One region of the Priestia sp. YIM B13551 genome, then DNA from elsewhere that is predicted to be linked to it. Evidence: riboswitches for the same ligand, from Rfam matches in the RefSeq annotation. Region 1 holds a riboswitch; each other region holds the start of a gene.
What was found. A riboswitch is a leader RNA that binds a small molecule or an ion and turns the genes downstream of it on or off. The one in region 1 is predicted to bind thiamine pyrophosphate.
Positions count from the first base shown of each region.

Region 1 (4,503 bases):
TAATTTCCAGCAGTGAGAAAGCAGAGGTAAGCGTAGCGAATAGAAATAAAATTAAAAACAGTGCTAAAAAGACGGTACCAAACGGCATTTTCTCAAATACTGTTGGCAAGACCACAAACAAAAGTCCAGGTCCTTCAGTTGGCTTTAATCCAAATGAAAAAACGGCTGGAAAAATAGCCAAGCCCGCCAGCAGCGAAACAAACAAGTTCAAAATAGCAATAGTGCCAGCTGAACGCGTCAAGCTTACTTTTTTCCCTAAATAAGAGCTATATGTCACCATGCAGGATAATCCCACGCAAAGCGAGAAAAACGACTGACCGAGCGCATAGAGAACAGATGACCCTGTAATGGCTGAAAAATCTGGTTTCAAAAAGAACTTTACTCCGTCCATTGCTCCGTCTAATGTTAAAGAACGCACTACGATAATGATAAAACAAATAAATAACAGCGGCATCATGTATTTATTAGCACGCTCTATTCCTTTTTGTACGCCTTTTGAAATAACAAACACTGTAATTAATAAAAACAGCGCCTGTGCACCTAATACTACATAAGGCTGGCTAATGACGGCATTGAACAACGGGCCGTACTCTTTTCCGCTTAGCATACCGGTTACGCTCATAATCGTATATAAAATCACCCAGCCGCCAACGACGCTGTAAAAGGAAAGCAAAACGACACAGCTTAGTACTCCCAGCCTGCCAATCCATACCCAAGCGGATTTTGGAGCAATTGCCTTATAAGCACTAATCGCTTCTTTTCCCGTATGTCTTCCAATGATAAATTCTGCCAACAGAAGCGGCAATCCAATAAAAATCGTAAATAAAATAAACAACGCAAAAAACGCTCCACCGCCACTGGTTCCCGTTACGTATGGAAACTTCCATATCGCTCCTAGACCAATTGCTGCCCCAGCAGATGCTAAAATAAAACCGAGGCGTGAAGACCACTGATTTCCTTTACTCATATAATGTTACTCTCTCCTCTTCTAAACTCAAAACTCACCTGATTAGTACTGTACCATAAATGCAGAAGAAAATCATTCCCGTTTTACTTTTTTCTATAAAACGATATCTATATAGAATAGAAAAATGAAGAAGCAGCTGCTTCTTCATTTTAAGGTTGGTGTTTCTATTCAAAATTTATTCTCTGTACGATGATTCATCTCCCCGGTAGGCTTCTTGATTTGAAATTTCTTCAATATGCATATGCCCTTCTCTCTCTAAACGAAGGACCGTACGCTCTGCATCTTCATAACTCTCGCACGTCACTTGTTTATATTCCATATCATCTTTATCTGTGTAAGCGACTAAATATGTTTCCATTTTAACTCCTCCTAATACAACCTGTATGTAACGTATGTTGCCTTTTTCGTTTATTTCTAAACATATAGGCTCCAAACATAAAGCCTAGCATACTATAATAGCGGAACTTCAATTTAAAAAAGTTGAATTTTTCATTATGCACCGATGCAACATGGAGGTTACACTTATGACATTTATTTTATCATTCGTACCAATTGTTGTTCCTTTTGGTATTTTAATTAGCTTAATTGCTTTTACAGCTGCTTTTTTACAATCAAAAGAGCATCATAAAAAGCTCTAGCTTACAAAAGCTAGAGCTTCTTTTTAAAAACGTCTATAGCGTTTAATCAATCCCACAATAATGGCAATTGCTAATAAAACAACTGAAATGATGACAGTAATGACAATTGGCTGATTTCCACTTTGCTTCACTGCAATGGCAATATAAGCCCAAATAAAAACAAGCGGATAAACAGCGTCTCGGTTTTTTAATGTAAACATAATGCCCAGCGCAGCTCCTACCAGCAGCATAATAATCGTCCATGCTAACTCGCTCAGGCCAAGCAAATGCTGTATTCCATTTGCTTGAAATACGACAAACACATTGACAATAGTCGCAACAGAAATCCATCCAAGATAAAGCGAAATCGGCAGACGCATAAACCATGTCGTCATCCGAGAATGCTGAATAATGGAATATACAATCATTAATGTGCCTAGAATAAAGAGCATAACTAAAAGAGATAACTTATAGTAATCGTTTTGGAAAATAAAGATCCACGCACTATTTAACAAACAGTTTAGAAAAAACCAAATGCCGATACGTGCATATATTTCCTTTTGATCTTCTCTTGCAAAAAATTGGCGTATAACCCAAATGGTTAATAATAAATAAATAACGCCCCAGATAGCAAAGGCATAACCCGCTGGTGTAAACAACGTAGGAACTTGCGCAGAAGCTTCTCCCGTTGTTTTGCCTCCTATTGGAATGGCATTTGCTAAATAATTCACAAGCAGTGTAATAGCCAAGCCTACTGTATTTAATACAGCATACAAACGAAATTTCGCCATTTTGTTCTCTCCTTTCTTCTATTTATATGGGAGTGTTTCGGAGACGAAAACGGCTCTTCCCTTCATTAATACCTCTTCTTCCCTAAAAATATGCATTTTTAAACAAAAATGATTAAAAATAGCTTTAAGAAATTTCCTCTTTAAGAAAGAAAAGCGGTTAGCACACAATTTCCCATAACGCTTTCTATTTTTCAGAATATATGGTAAGTTAAACATAGATTAATAGGAAGTCCACTAGGGGTGCCCACCGGCTGAGACAAGTTTTCTTGATCCCTTTGAACCTGATCTGGCTCATACCAGCGTAGGAAAGTGGCAATGTTCAGTTTTTTACTGTCCTTTGCCACTCCGTTTATAAACGGAGTGTTTTTTATTTCCTTTATGTGCTTGTTTGTGACTTCCTCATATTAAAGGAGGATTTTGATGTCATTTTCATCTCAATTAAGACAAGAAGCAAACTATATTTACGAAGCCATTTTTAACCATCCTTTTATTAAAGGAATTGCTGAAGGAAACGTGCCAAAAGAAGCGCTTATTCACTACGTTTCTCAAGATTACGAATACTTAACAGCATTTGTTCGCATTTACGGCGCTGCTTTAACGAAATGCCGCACGCGTACCGAAATGGAAGCCTTTAATGCCGGCATTTCTACGGTATTACATAGTGAAGTACACCCTCACAATAATTTTTGTGAAGTAGCAGGCGTACGTTATGAAGACCTTCACACTGAGACGCTTTCACCGACGGCCAGCCACTACATTAACCATATGACAAGCGTTGCGCATACAGGCAGCTTAGCAGAAATCATTGCAGTGCTTCTTCCATGTCCATGGACGTACGTTGAAATTGGGCAGCGCATTACAGAACAAGTAAATCCATCTCCTTCTCATCCTTTTTATGAATGGATTCAGTTTTATAATAATGAAGAAATGAATGGCACAACACAATGGTTTTGTAACAAGCTCGATGAACTCGCCGAACAAGCGACTGAAGAAGAACGTAACCGTATGAAAGATCACTTCATCAAAAGCTGTGAACTCGAGTATTTATTTTGGGAAATGGCATATATCCAAGAAAAATGGCCGCTTTCTCAGCTTTCACTTTCAAAATAACGAAAAAGCCTCCTATCAGGAGGCTCTTTTATTTCAGTAATTTTTTGATCATTTTCAAGCTTTGTTTTTCCGAAGGATAGCGGAATGACAAATCAAACTTGGTTGTTTGAGACAGCATGCTTTTAAAATGAGTAAATGTCTGAAAGCTGTCTTTTCCATGATATTGACCCGTGCCGCTTTCTCCCACTCCGCCAAACGGTAAATATGGCGTAGCGATATGCATAAGCGTATCGTTTATACAGCCTCCTCCAAATGAAAGACGCTCCGTTATGGCGTTTTGCACATCTTCACTTTCTGTAAATAAGTAAAGAGCTAACGGCTTAGCTTTTTCTTGAACTTTATGAATGACTTCGTCTAGTGTTTCATATTCAATCATAGGAAGAATAGGCCCAAAGATTTCTTCTTGCATGACATCTGAGGTCCAGCTTACTTCACTTAACACCGTAGGTTCTATTGTTAGCGTGTTTTTATTGTACCCGCCTCCAACTATAGCATTTCCGTCTTTTAAAAACTCAACTAGCCGAGTAAAATGGCGCTCACTGACAATACGGCCATAGCGGTCGCTTTCAAGCGGATTACTACCGTAAAATTGAGAAATCGCTTCGCGAAGTTTCTCTACAAGCTGCGCTTTTACCTTTTTATGCACGAGCAAATAATCAGGAGCAACGCACGTTTGGCCTGCATTCATCCCTTTACCAAACATAATTCGCTTCGCTGCAAGATCTAGGTTTGCGTCTTCATGTACAATGCACGGACTTTTTCCGCCTAGCTCAAGCGTGACGGGAATAAGCTGCTTCCCTGCTTCTTGCATAATAATTTTCCCTACATTTACACTTCCCGTAAAGAAAATATAATCAACGGGCTGTTTTAAAAGCAGACTTGTAGTGTCTACAGCCCCTTCAACCACCGTCACAAATGCTGGGTCAAAAGCTTCAGCTAGTAATTCTTGTATAACGCGAGATACGCTAGGCGTTAATTCAGAAGGTTTTATAATCGCCGTGTTTCCAGCGGCAATCGC
Region 1 covers NZ_JBHZOX010000001.1:739,902-744,404, forward strand. Annotated here, with positions in the region: gene ACFX4N_RS03830 (sodium-dependent transporter) at 1-967, opposite strand, end outside; gene ACFX4N_RS03835 (hypothetical protein) at 1,143-1,325, opposite strand; gene ACFX4N_RS03840 (TspO/MBR family protein) at 1,629-2,375, opposite strand; TPP riboswitch at 2,602-2,700, shown strand; gene tenA (thiaminase II) at 2,796-3,485, shown strand; gene ACFX4N_RS03850 (aldehyde dehydrogenase) at 3,514-4,503, opposite strand, start outside.

Region 2 (4,503 bases), on a different contig from region 1:
TTGAGTATATTGATAAAACAAGGGATGCCATTCAGTTTTTGAAAACTAAGAAATAAAAAAGAAAGCGATTACAAAAAGGGGATTTTGTGGTCTGTTTCCTCAGTACCGTATCCATCTAAGAGGAAAATACAAAGGGGGATTAACATGTCTTTAGATAATCATCAATTAGCAAAGGTTATTTTGGAGATGCTTGGGGGAGCATCGAATATTGAAGCGTATACGCATTGTATGACTCGGCTGCGGGTGACTGTAAAAGATGATTCAATTGTAAAAAAGGCAGATATACGAAAGCTTGAAGGCGTGCTCGGATTAGTTGAAGAAGAAACGCTGCAAATCATTATTGGTCCTGGAAAAGTAAACAAAGTAACAGAGGAATTTGGAAAGTTAATTGATGAATCCGGCGGTATTAATTTAGAAAATCGTGCGGCTCAGCGGAAATCGGAGCTGAAAGAAAAAAATGCAACTCCGTTTAAGCTCTTGCTTCGCCGAATTGCGAGTATTTTTATTCCGTTAATACCTGCTCTTGTAGCATCCGGACTTATCACCGGAGTGACAAAAGCAGCTGTTCAAGCGAAGTGGCTTCCGGCAGATTCACAGATTGCTATTCTTTTAACCGTTATCGGGAGCGGTTTATTTGCCTATCTTGGTATTTTAGTAGGTATTAATGCCGCAAAAGAATTTGGTGGTTCGCCGGCTCTAGGAGGCTTAGCAGGCATTTTAGTCATTAATCCTGCCGTAGCTGATATTAAACTTTTTGGTGAAGCTCTTTTGCCGGGGCGTGGCGGCTTAATAGGCGTGTTGCTTGCAGCAATCTTTATGGCCGTGGTAGAAAAACGAGTACGTAAATTTGTCCCTCAGTCACTGGATATTATTATTACACCAACCGTTACGGTGTTAATTACAGGCATTATTACGTATGTAGTATTCATGCCAATCGGAGGCTTAATTTCAGATGGAATCACAAAAGGTCTTTTAGGAGTTCTAGAGGTTGGAGGAGTTGTAGCAGGCTTTGTTTTAGGAGCAACGTTTTTGCCGCTCGTTATTACAGGACTGCATCAAGGTCTTACTCCTGTTCATTTAGAGCTTATTAATTCAATTGGAGATGATCCGCTTCTTCCTATACTAGCAATGGGCGGAGCCGGTCAGGTAGGTGCAGCTTTTGCTATTTATATCAAAACAAAGAAAAAACGTTTAAAGCGAGCAATTGGAGGGGCACTTCCTTCAGGTCTGCTGGGAATCGGAGAGCCGCTTATTTTTGGAGTCACACTTCCTTTAGGGCGCCCATTTTTAACCGCTTGTCTTGGAGCCGGAATCGGAGGAGCGTTTCAGGCGCACTTCCATATTGCAACTGTAGCAGTGGGGGTATCCGGTTTGCCGCTTACGTTTTTAGTTCATGCGCATCAAATTCTTCTTTATTTACTTGGATTAGTTATTGCTTATGCAGCAGGGTTTATTTGTACCTATTTCTTTGGATTTAACGATGAAATGGCGAGGGAGTTTGAATGATCGGTATTTCGTTTTATTTAAATGATAGTGATGCCAAAAAAAGATTAATAGAAGCGAGTGAATGCGGAGTTACACGCGCATTCACTTCGCTTCACATTCCAGAAGAAAAAGGAGATTTGGCTGAACGGGCAAAAGAATTGCTTCATGTGGCTAGAGATTGTGGAATAAGCGTGTATGCAGACGTATCCAAGCATACGCCGGTTCATTTAGGTATTGAAAGCCTTATGACGCTATCTTCACTTGGCGTATCGGGTATTAGACTAGACGATGGCTTTAGTGTAAAAGAAACTCTTTCGCTTGCGAATGAATTTTATATTGCTGTTAATGCAAGTACGTTATCCAAAGAAGAAATAGAATCGCTGTTATCTGCAGGCCTTCATCATCATCAGCTGCTTGCATGGCATAATTTTTATCCGCGGCCTGAAACAGGACTTGAAGAAACGTTTTTTCAACAGCAGACAGATTTATTTAATGAACTTCGTATCCCAGTCTGCGCTTATATTCCTGGAGAAGGCGAAAAAAGAGGCCCTGTTTATCAAGGTCTTCCTACTAGAGAAAAAGACCGTAATAGATGTCCTTTTACCTCTGCAGTAGATTTATACGGATGCGGAGTAACGGAGGTTTATATTGGAGATCCATACGCCGGTTCAAGTTTATTAAAGCGTTTAGTTCGATATCAAGAAAACCGCATTATTCCGCTGCGCATTCGTTCACTTCATATAGAGGGAACGTACAGCGTGCGTCCGGATGTATCAAGAGACGTTCTGCGGTTGGTTGATACTCGATCTGTAAAACCAGTGCCGCCATTTCGTACAGTAGAACGCAGAATCGGAGCAATTACAATGGACAATGATGGCTACGGACGCTACAGAGGAGAGGTTCAAATAGCTAAAACGAATTTGCCTGCAAATGCTAATGTTAACGTGATTGGGTATGTGATAGAGGAAGATCATGAGCTACTTTCATTAGTGAGACCGGGGCGAAAACTTGAGCTTGTCACTGTCTAAATGGAAAAATCGTGTATTTTTAAAAAAGCCGATAGCTAACTAGTAAGCTTATAAAAGTAAAGAGCACACACTGCTTAAAAAAGGTGTGTGCTTTTTATTTTACTAAAAAGGAAACTATTTTCATTGCTGAATCATGAACCTTTCTATTGAATAAACCGCTTTACTATGATAAAACTATTAAAGGTAAACATATGATAATAGTTTAATTTCATAGAGATACAACACCACTAGGGGTGCTTTCGAAGCTGAGAGAGACGAGAAGTCTTAACCCTTATAACCTGAACTAGGTAATACTAGCGTAGGAAAGAGGTATTGTAATGGATGTTTTGTATGGGATTTCCTTACGAACTCGTTATAATAATTTTGTGTATATAAACAAAAACACTTCTTTCCTGCGAAAGAAGTGTTTTTTTATGCATAAAGGAAGGTGTCATACATGGAAGAAACAATTGATTTGCTTGTCAAACAGGTAGAGGAGCGCAAAGGGGAGCTAATCCAGTTATTAACAACGCTTGTTTCATATAAAACGCCGGCGCCTCCTGCACGAAATTCTCATGAAGCGCAGCTATACGTAGCGGATTTCCTTAAAAACTGCGGTTTTTCCATCGATATGTGGGACTTATATTCCAACGATCCCATCGTAGTAGGTACGTTAAAAGGGAAAAAATCAGCTGACTATCAAAGCTTGATTATTAACGGGCATATGGATGTTGCTGAGGTACAAGAAAATGAAAAGTGGGAGACAAATCCGTTTGAAGCTGTGGTAAAAGACAATATGATAATCGGACGCGGAGTTGCTGATATGAAAGGCGGCTTGGCAGGAGCATTATTTGCAGTGCAGCTTTTAACGGAAGCAGGAATTGAACTGCCGGGAGACTTGATTTTTGAATCCGTTGTAGGAGAAGAAGTGGGAGAAGCAGGTACGCTGCAATGCTGTCAGAAAGGATATACAGCTGACTTTGCGCTTGTAGCCGATACGAGTGATTTACATATTCAAGGTCAAGGCGGAGTAATCACAGGATGGATTACGATAAAAAGCAGCAAAACCTATCATGACGGTACACGCCGAAGTATGATTCATGCTGGAGGAGGGCTGTTAGCTGCGAGCGCTATCGAAAAGATGGCAAAAGTGATCGGAGGGCTGCAAGAATTGGAGCGCCACTGGGCTGTTACAAAGAGCTATCCAGGATTTTTGCCAGGAACAAACACGATTAACCCAGCAGTAATCGAAGGCGGAAGGCATGCTGCGTTTATTGCAGATGAATGCAGGCTGTGGATCACCGTTCACTATTATCCTAATGAATCATACGACCAAGTATCAAAAGAAGTGGAAGAATACATTTTAGCTATTGCAAAAGCAGATCCATGGTTAAAAGATAATCTGCCAACCTTTGAATGGGGAGGCACATCAATGATTGAAGACAGAGGAGAAATCTTTCCGTCATTAGAAATTGATGAAGGTCATGCAGGAGTGCAGCTGCTTGCACATACTCACGAACAAATTGAAGGGAAAAAGCCTCCAATTGATGTGTCAACTAGCGTAACAGATGGCGGTTGGCTAGCTGATGCGGGTATTCCAGCAGCTATTTACGGTCCTGGGAATTTAGCAAATGCACATGCTGTGAACGAACAATTAGATATCAATCAGCTTATTCAATATACAAAAGTGATGGTGCAGTTCATTTATACGTGGCTGCATACGCATAAGGAGTGATCATCATGAAATTTAGTGAACGATTATATGAAAAGCTGCAGCCGATTTGGCGCCAAAATCATAATCATCCCTTTGTAGAGGGGATGGGAGACGGAACGCTTGAAAAGGAGAAGTTTCGCTTTTATATGATTCAAGATTATCTTTACCTAATTGATTATGCTAAATTATTTGCGATTGGAGCCATGAAAGCTACCGATGTTCAAACGATGGGGAAATTTGCTGCACTTTTAGATTCTACATTAAACGAAGAAATGAGCCTGCACCGTGAGTATGCCA
Region 2 covers NZ_JBHZOX010000003.1:287,561-292,063, forward strand. Annotated here, with positions in the region: gene ACFX4N_RS18480 (MurR/RpiR family transcriptional regulator) at 1-56, shown strand, start outside; gene ACFX4N_RS18485 (PTS transporter subunit EIIC) at 145-1,506, shown strand; gene ACFX4N_RS18490 (MupG family TIM beta-alpha barrel fold protein) at 1,503-2,513, shown strand; TPP riboswitch at 2,733-2,835, shown strand; gene ACFX4N_RS18495 (acetylornithine deacetylase) at 2,950-4,227, shown strand; gene tenA (thiaminase II) at 4,233-4,503, shown strand, end outside.
Region 2: another riboswitch for thiamine pyrophosphate. It lies ahead of ACFX4N_RS18495 (acetylornithine deacetylase); the one in region 1 lies ahead of tenA (thiaminase II).

Region 3 (4,503 bases), on a different contig from region 1:
ACCATCTTTTTTCACTTTATTATATAAATCCCCTTGTGAAGATTTATTGTCTCCATTGTTTGCTTCATTTTTTGAGCTAGAACCGCATGCGGCAAGCACAACTGTGAAAGCTAATAGTAGCGACAAAAGTGCAGCAAATTTCTTCATTTTCTAAACCCCCTAGTATTCTGATAGGAAATGATACTCTGTGATACTAAACAAGAACACAGCAAAAGTCAACAAAAAAAACTTATACGATTAATGTGACTTAAAATAAGGGAAATATACCTTCTATACACGGTTTGTCATAAGGATACAGAAAGATTTTAAAATTTGGATTAAGTGGATTTTTAAGGGAGATTTGAGGAGTAAAAAGGAAGTTTCATGCGACGATTTTCTCTTTCATTTTTTCATGACTTTTGGTGCAATAAACATATAGTTAAATGTTAAGGTAGAAATAAATTCCTTATGGTACACTTAAAGAAGAATTTATGAAACGGAGCGATATGATGAAAGCCATAAACTTAATCTCAATTGCCTTTGGTGCTATCGCTGGTACATATGCACGTTATTTGCTGAATCTTTCCTTATTATACACGGGCTATCCAATAGGAACGGTAATTGAAAACCTATTAGGAAGCTTCATACTAGGCCTATTAACAGGATTTTTTGTGTGGAAAAAGCCAAAAGAATGGATAAAGCTTGGACTAGGAGTTGGCGTGTGCGGCGGTTTTACAACGTATTCAACGTTTGCAGGAGACGTCATTTCTCTCACTCAGCACCATTTATTTTGGGGAGCCATTTATGTAATTGTCTCTTTAGTAGGTGGAATCCTTCTTGCTTTAGCAGGCTATCTATGCGGTGAAGCGGCAGGGGAAAATTTAGTGAAAGTACATGAGGTGAAGTAAATGAGCATAGTGAGCTTGGCACTTGGCGGGGCAGCTGGAGGGATATGCCGTTATCTTTTGGGTTTAAAAGTTACAAAAATAGTTTCAAACCCTCCTTTTCCAGTATCAATGCTGTTTGTAAACTTGCTCGGTGCGTTTGGCCTTGGTCTTTTTTACGGTAGTTATTATGGAAAGGTTCCGAGTCATGCTTATGATGATTCAATATTTTTAATGATTGGCATTGGGTTTTTTGGTGCCTTTACCACTTTTTCAACGTTCAGTGTGGAAACCGTACAGTTAATTCGAGAAAAATCTTATCGAAAAATGTTGGCGTATGTGGGGATTTCAGCATTTGGAACAGTTGGTTTATTTACAGTCGGTTTACTGGCAGGAACGTTTTTATTTAAGTAAAGAGAACGTTTCTAGTAGGGAAAAACAAAAAGACGGAGAAGTAGAGAATGGATAGAAAAGCAGAAGTTTGGAAATACATTTTGTTGATTGTAGCTGTTGCAGGTCAGATCATCGGTTTTTTATTTTTATTTATAAATGTTGTCGCGGCATTTATTTTTTACGGTTTTTATATTCTAACTTTTATTATGTTACTCCTGCTGTTTATATGGGATCGGAAAAAGGAAAAAGACAAAGAAGAATTTGACGACTATACCGATTACTAACCATATAAAAAGCAGAATGATGCGGTGCGCCGGGCCTCTTACTTACTAAAGAAGCTTAAAAGATACATCTATAAAAAGAAGAGAGCTGTAAGAGCATAAAGAGATATTGTATTTACATCTAGTTGTGTTATAATTTTAAGTGCGAAAACAAAATCAATAAATAGCAATCACTAGGGGAGCTTTTTGAAGCTGAGACGAATGTATTTCGGACCCTTTGAACCTGATCTGGTTTGGACCAGCGTAGGGAAGTGGTGATCATGTTTACATAACGATGCATGCTAACCACTCTACGTTGTAGAGTGGTTTTTTGTATGTAATAAAACCCTCTACACAAGATGAGGTGATTGAAATTTCTCTTTATTCTGAATAGAAAGGTTTCGATCATGTGGATATTCCTAAATTTCATGTCATTACAACAGATAAGCAGCCAATCGAAGAGCTTCAAAAAATTTTAACGGCTATCGCGCCTTTTGCGGGCGCCGTTCATATTAGAGAAAAAGAGAAAACGGCAAAGCAGATTCAATGTTTACTAGAAAGCCTGCCATTTTGTCGCTCTAAAATTATTTTGAATGACCGAGTTGATGTAGCGCATGCTTTAAAAGCAAAAGGCGTACAGCTTGCCTATCATAGTTTAGACGTTTCGGTTGTTATAGACGCATTTCCTTCTCTTATTGTCGGAAAATCAGTTCACTCTGTGGAAGAGGCTTTAGAAGCTGAAAAAGATGGTGCTCACTACATTCTATACGGACATATTTATTCAACACATTCAAAAAAAGGATTAAAAAGTCGAGGGATAGCAGCACTAAAAGAAGTAGTAGACGCTGTGCAGATACCGGTTATTGCCATTGGAGGAATTACACCTGTAAATGCCAAAGAGGTGCTTCAAACAGGAGCACACGGTATAGCTGTGATGTCTGGTGTCATGCTTGCGCAAGATCCCCTCAAAGCGATTAAACAATATTCTCATATATGGACATCTGGAGGTGGAGAAAATGAAGCAGCATTATGATGTACTGTTAATCGGAGGAGGTATAATCAGCTCTTCTATCGCTTATCATTTGTCAAAACAAGGAGCGTCAGTAGCTATTCTTGAACGCAATCAAATTGGTTGTGAAGCTTCAAGTGCAGCCGCTGGTATTTTAGGTGCTCAAGCTGAAATTAATGAAGAAGGTCCTCTTTTAGACCTTGCTATTAAGAGCAGAAGCATGTTTCCTGAACTGGTGAAGGAACTAAAAGAAAAAACGGCCATCGATGTAGAGCTCATTCAAAAAGGCTTATTAAAAGTCGCTGTAACAGAAGAAGATGCACACGTATTAAAGAAAAAAGCCGCTCAGCACCACCGGTGGGATGAACATGTAAGATGGATCGATGTAAAAGAAGCGCGTTTGTTAGAACCCGGGCTCTCTCCAGACATATACGGAGCCATTACAATACCGGGAGACGGCCAGCTAGCTCCGGCTAAGTTAACGCAAGCTCTTGCTCATGGAGCCTTGTATCACGGAGCAGATGTATTCGAATACTGTGACGTTCATTCTCTTATTATGGAAAATGAAACAGTAAAAGGTGTACAGACGTCCAAAGGCTCTTTTTATGGAGAAAAAGTAGTTATTGCAGCAGGCTCATGGGCTAAACGCTTTATTTCTTCTGAACATGTAGGTCAGGTGTTTCCCGTAAAAGGGGAGTGTATTGCTCTTCAAAGTCAAAAGCCGCTGCTTTCTAAAACGATTTTTTTAGATGAAGGTTTTTACTTAGTGCCTAAGACTGGTGGAAGAATCGTAATCGGGGCAACTAAGCTACAGCATGATTTTACCAAGACGGTTTCTGCACAAGGTATTCAATTTTTGCTGAATAAAGCTTCTGCGCTTCTGCCGGCTATTAAAGAAGCCACATTTGAAAAAGCATGGGCTGGTCTTCGTCCGCAAACAAATGATGGCTGGCCTTATTTAGGAGCGCATCCTGAAATAGCGAATCTACACATGGCGTTTGGCCACTACCGAAACGGTATTTTATTAAGTGCTGCAACTGGAAAAATTATGGCTGATGCTTTGTTAGGGAAAAAGCCGAATCATTCATTTTTTACATCATTTCAGCTAACAAGAGTAATGGAGGGAGTTCATTGAATCTAATCATTAATGGTAAGACCGTTACTTTTGGAGATGAAATTGAAACGGTCGAGCACTTGTTGCAGGCTCAGAACCTGCATGAACGAGTGGTAATTGTTGAGCTAAACAAGAACATTTTGCAAAAAGAAGAACATAGCGATGCATGCTTAAAAGATGGCGATATATTAGAAGTTGTTTCATTTGTCGGAGGAGGATGAAGAGTATGTTAAAAATTGGACAATATACATTTAATTCACGTTTACTATTAGGAACAGGGAAATTTCCGGACTTTACGACTCAGCGTCAAGCGGTAGAAGAGTCAGAAACAGAAATTTTAACATTTGCTGTGAGACGAATGGATATTTTTGATCAAAATCAGCCTAATTTATTAGAAGCGCTTGATGTGAAGCGTTTCACTCTTTTGCCTAACACTGCTGGAGCAAAAAATGCAGAAGAGGCCGTACGTATTGCTAAATTAGCAAAGGCTTCTGGACTTTGTGACATGGTGAAAGTAGAAGTAATTGGATGTGATAAAACGCTGCTTCCTGATCCAGTTGAAACATTAAAAGCCAGTGAAGAACTGTTAAAAGAAGGCTTTACCGTTTTACCTTACACATCAGATGATGTTTTACTTGCGCGTCGTTTAGAGGAGTTAGGCGTACATGCCATTATGCCAGGAGCTTCGCCTATCGGTTCAGGTCAAGGTATTATTAATCCGTTGAACATGCGTTTTATCATTGAACAATCAACTGTTCCAGTAATTGTAGATGCAGGTATTGGAACGGCTTCAGACGCAGCTCAAGCTATGGAGCTAGGAGCAGATGGTGTGTTATTAAATACAGCTGTTTCAGGAGCAAAAGA
Region 3 covers NZ_JBHZOX010000008.1:61,171-65,673, reverse strand. Annotated here, with positions in the region: gene ACFX4N_RS26005 (amino acid ABC transporter substrate-binding protein) at 1-147, opposite strand, end outside; gene ACFX4N_RS26000 (fluoride efflux transporter FluC) at 489-887, shown strand; gene crcB (fluoride efflux transporter CrcB) at 888-1,277, shown strand; gene ACFX4N_RS25990 (hypothetical protein) at 1,325-1,540, shown strand; TPP riboswitch at 1,703-1,804, shown strand; gene ACFX4N_RS25985 (thiamine phosphate synthase) at 1,926-2,549, shown strand; gene thiO (glycine oxidase ThiO) at 2,533-3,660, shown strand; gene thiS (sulfur carrier protein ThiS) at 3,657-3,860, shown strand; gene ACFX4N_RS25970 (thiazole synthase) at 3,866-4,503, shown strand, end outside.
Region 3: another riboswitch for thiamine pyrophosphate. It lies ahead of ACFX4N_RS25985 (thiamine phosphate synthase); the one in region 1 lies ahead of tenA (thiaminase II).

Region 4 (4,503 bases), 400 kb from region 1:
CCTCCTCCTACATCAATATTGGCAATTACTGCATTTGTTTCAGCAGAACGTTCGATTGCTCCTGATCCTTTTGCTGCTAATATTCCTTCCAAGTCAGCGCCGGCTGTTGCAACAACAAAATCCCCAGCATGTTCGGCTAGATAGTGAACGATACTTTCTGCATTTTGCTTTCTAGCCGTTTCTCCTGTAATGATCACAGCGCCCGCCTCCACTTGATCTAAGGAGATTCCTGCATTCTTATACTCTTGTTCTAGTAGTACCGTTAATCTTTGAACATCGATTTCAACATCGTTTAGCATAGGGGTGGTATAGATAGAACTTGCATACGTTACGCGACGATCAATAATTTGACAGCCTGGCAGCGTAAACTGATTTTGTTGATTTGCTACTAGCAGCTTGCTTACAATCAGTTTTGTTGTGCTTGTTCCAATATCTAAACCTATGCTCGTGATCCATTTCTGTAGCATGCTATCAATCCCTTATCTCGTTTGAATATGGTGATTATCATAAAACAGTTTTTTGAATATTTCACCAACTATGTTATCAAACCTGACACACTTTTGTGTAAACAAAGGTGACAAATAATAAAAAAGACTAAATCTTGGTAGATTTAGTCTTTTTTATTATGAGTGTGATTTAGTTACAATCATTCTTGATGCGGATGGAATTAATAGTGAAAGGATGATTAGACACGATAGCAACGACCCAATCATAGAAATCCCGTTCATTGAGAAAGAATACCACAGAGCGGACATGCCCTTTGGCGCGTATGATCCCCAGAAAATAATACCCGCAATAAAGTGCCAGAAATACCGTGCGAAGCTGCCGATAACAAGGGATAAAACAATCAAAACAAAAGCTTTTGATCTGTTATTGTTAGCTAAATTTGTTTTAATAGATTGCGAAAAAACACCTCCAAAACCTATAAAAGCAAAAGCCACAATATATTCAATAAACGTTTGCAGCGCTGTTAAAATATAAGCCGTTCCTGTTGCCAACTGCAACAGCCCCCATAATAGACCAGATAGAGCCCCGCCTTTTACTCCCCAGCGAAAGCACATAATAAAAATGGGCACCATGGAGAACGAAATACTCACAGCCGTTGCAATCTTAATGGAAGGCAAAAGATCAAGTAGAAGTGCTAATGCTGCAAAAATAGCTATTTCAATTTTAGCCTGTAAGGGTAATGCTTTATTCACGTTTCTCACTCCTGTTTTTGAATCATTCATATCAAACGGTTTACACAGGAGTAAGCAAATATATGCTACTATTCCCACATTCCTACGCTAGCGTTAACTAACAGGTTCGAAGGGTCTGAACAATTTGTTCACTCTCAGCACGGCGGCTCCCCCTGTGGTACGTTCGGATATTTATGTAGTATTATGACAACATTTATTATACCATATGTAACAAAATAGATTCGAGAGATTTCAAAGATGTTTCTATTTTCTGAATCTATTTTTTATAATGACAATCGTTTTAGTATTTGATATACTTCTTTTATGTCAAATGAATATAAAAAACCCTCATCCTAATCGATGAGGTAGAGGTCGCAGTTTTTAATAGTAAAGCAACGGAAATGCAGAGAACATTGAGGATGTTGCTTGAAAGGAAAAATTGCCGAAGTTTAGATCACTTCTCGGTTGATTTAAGCTGGGGCTGTCTCCGAACAGGAACAGAACTGTCACATCATGCAAGTGATGTGAAGAGCTATCTTCACGGAAGGTTGACGCGGTTTTCAGATTTAAAAGCGCGCACATATACTGCGGGCTTTTTTTATGTTATCCCGTCTCTTTCCGTACATTCGAAAGGAGTATTTATCTATGCAAGAGCAGCAAGAATTAAAACGTGGGTTGAAATCTCGCCACTTAACGATGATTTCATTAGGAGGAGCCATCGGAACCGGCTTATTCCTAGCAAGTGGTGGAGCAATTCACACAGCAGGACCTGGGGGAGCGCTTTTAGCTTACGCTATTATTGGTGTCATGGTTTACTTTTTGATGACCAGCCTGGCGGAGCTCGCAGCTTATATGCCTGAAGCTGGTTCGTTTAGTACGTATGCGTCTCGGTTTGTAGATCCATCCTTTGGTTTCGCTCTGGGCTGGAACTATTGGTATAACTGGGCTATTACGATTGCAGCTGAATTATCTGCTGGAGCCCTTATTATGAAATTTTGGTTCCCAAACTCTTCTTCTATTTTATGGAGTGCCCTGTTTTTATTAATTATGTTTGGGCTTAACTACCTTTCTGTAAAAGGATTTGGCGAATCTGAATTTTGGTTTTCATTAATTAAAGTAGTAACGGTTATCATCTTTTTAGTTATTGGTATTATGATGATTTTTGGTATCTTTAACAATGAAGCACCAGGTTTTAAAAACTTCACGCTTGGTGATGGACCCATTCACGGTGGATTCTTTACTGTCTTAGGTATTTTTATGGCTGCTGGTTTTTCATTCCAAGGAACAGAGTTGCTTGGAGTCGCAGCTGGAGAAAGTGAAGATCCGGAAAAAACGGTTCCTCGCGCAGTTAAACAAGTCTTCTGGCGCATCTTGTTATTTTATATTTTAGCTATTTTTGTTATTGGGATGCTTATTCCATACACAGCGGATTCATTAGCAAGTGATGATGTGCGGGTCAGTCCGTTTACTCTAATATTCGAACGAGCAGGTCTGGCGTTTGCAGCATCAGCTATCAATGCCGTTATTTTAACAGCCGTTTTATCTGCTGGTAACTCAGGTATGTATGCTTCTACGCGTATGCTGTGGAACTTAGCGAAAGATGGAAAAGCACCGAGGTTCTTAGCAAAAGTAAATAAACGAGGCGTTCCGGTTAATGCTTTAATCGCAACGGCACTTGTCGGTACACTTGCATTTGGTGCTTCATTTTTTGGAGACGGTGCGGTATACACGTGGTTACTTAACGCTTCTGGTATGTCTGGTTTTATTGCTTGGTTAGGAATTGCAATCAGCCACTATCGTTTTAGAAGAGCATTTGTTGCCCAAGGTCATGATTTGAGTGAACTTCCATATCATGCAAAACTTTTCCCATTTGGCCCTATCTTTGCCTTTATTTTATGTGCCGTTGTTATTTTAGGCCAAAACTATTCGGCGTTTATGGGTGACTCGATTGACTGGTACGGTGTACTTGTTTCCTATATCGGACTTCCTTTATTCTTAATTGTTTGGTTAGGATACAAATGGACGAAAAAGTCGAAACTTATCCCGTTAAAAGAATGTCAAGTAACAGTGAAAAAATACGAATAAAAAAAGCTCTCTATTCTTTTGAATAGAGAGCTTTTTTATGTGATCTGATCAGCAAAATGAAGAGATATATAGGCGGGCTGGTTTTTCATAACAAGCATATAACCTTTGAGGGGACGATTACAGTAATCAGCAGCTTCTATATAATAAATATGCTGAATTAACCTGCTTAAATGGGTTACAAAAGATGGAAGTTGATGAGTAGGAATGCTTTGGATGTAGTCTATGATTTCTTGTTTAGTTTGAAGGCCCGAATGGGTACATTCTAACAGATGAAAAAGCAGATCTGCTGCTATAGTAGATAGTTCAGAATTGTGCTTGATTCTATTCAGCTGGATATGCAGCTCTTTTTTGGACCATCTTTTCGGAATAGCTCTTAGATGCTGATATTGAAAATGTGTATTCATGATAGCTAACACCTTTCGTATTAACATAATAAAACGACTTATTATTTTAATAACCTTTACACACGAAACTAAAACGTTACAATGTGTAAAGGTGTCATACATCTTATAAAATAAGCTGATAAAAAAGCACATCTTGCCACTGATCAAATTTCCAGCCTACTTCTTTAAATTCTCCGCAAAATGTAAAATTAAATTGCTCATGCATTTTGACACTGATATCATTCCCTTTTGTAATCCCTGAAATGACAACGTGATGGTTGAGCTCTTTAGCTAATTCCAAAATCCGCTTCATAAGCTGTTTTCCAATGCCATGTCCCTGCTGGTTTTTATCAATATAAATCGATAGCTCTACCGTTTGAATGTACGCCTCTTTATCTCGATAAGAAGAAAGCGAAGCATAGCCCGCTACTACCCCATCTTTTTCCGCTACAATAAGCGGAAAAAGTTCATTGCTAATGTGATTATCAAACCAGCTCCTTCTTTGCTCTACTGTTACAGGCGTTAAATCAAAAGTAGCAGCACTTGTTTGAACAGACTGGTTATAAATTTCAACAAGCATAGGTAAATCTTCTTCTTTAGCATAACGAATGATCATATGTACAAACTCCTTATAGTATAGAATTATCTTTATTTTACTTCTTTTAATAAACATAATCTACATAAAAAACCGATGTGCGCATGCACATCAGTTATGATTTTGAGCATATTGAAAGGTTTGAAGAACTTGAAGTGTCTCTTTTGTAGAAACGACCGTTGCAAACTCCTCATGCAAAGAAGACAATGCGAATGTATGTACATCTTCTGCAGGAAGCCTTGTTTTTCCATCGTAGGACATA
Region 4 covers NZ_JBHZOX010000001.1:337,186-341,688, reverse strand. Annotated here, with positions in the region: gene ACFX4N_RS01795 (ethanolamine ammonia-lyase reactivating factor EutA) at 1-467, opposite strand, end outside; gene thiT (energy-coupled thiamine transporter ThiT) at 624-1,229, opposite strand; TPP riboswitch at 1,262-1,362, opposite strand; lysine riboswitch at 1,537-1,721, shown strand; gene ACFX4N_RS01785 (amino acid permease) at 1,824-3,263, shown strand; gene ACFX4N_RS01780 (hypothetical protein) at 3,299-3,667, opposite strand; gene ACFX4N_RS01775 (GNAT family N-acetyltransferase) at 3,771-4,262, opposite strand; gene ACFX4N_RS01770 (cysteine hydrolase family protein) at 4,353-4,503, opposite strand, start outside.
Region 4: another riboswitch for thiamine pyrophosphate. It lies ahead of thiT (energy-coupled thiamine transporter ThiT); the one in region 1 lies ahead of tenA (thiaminase II).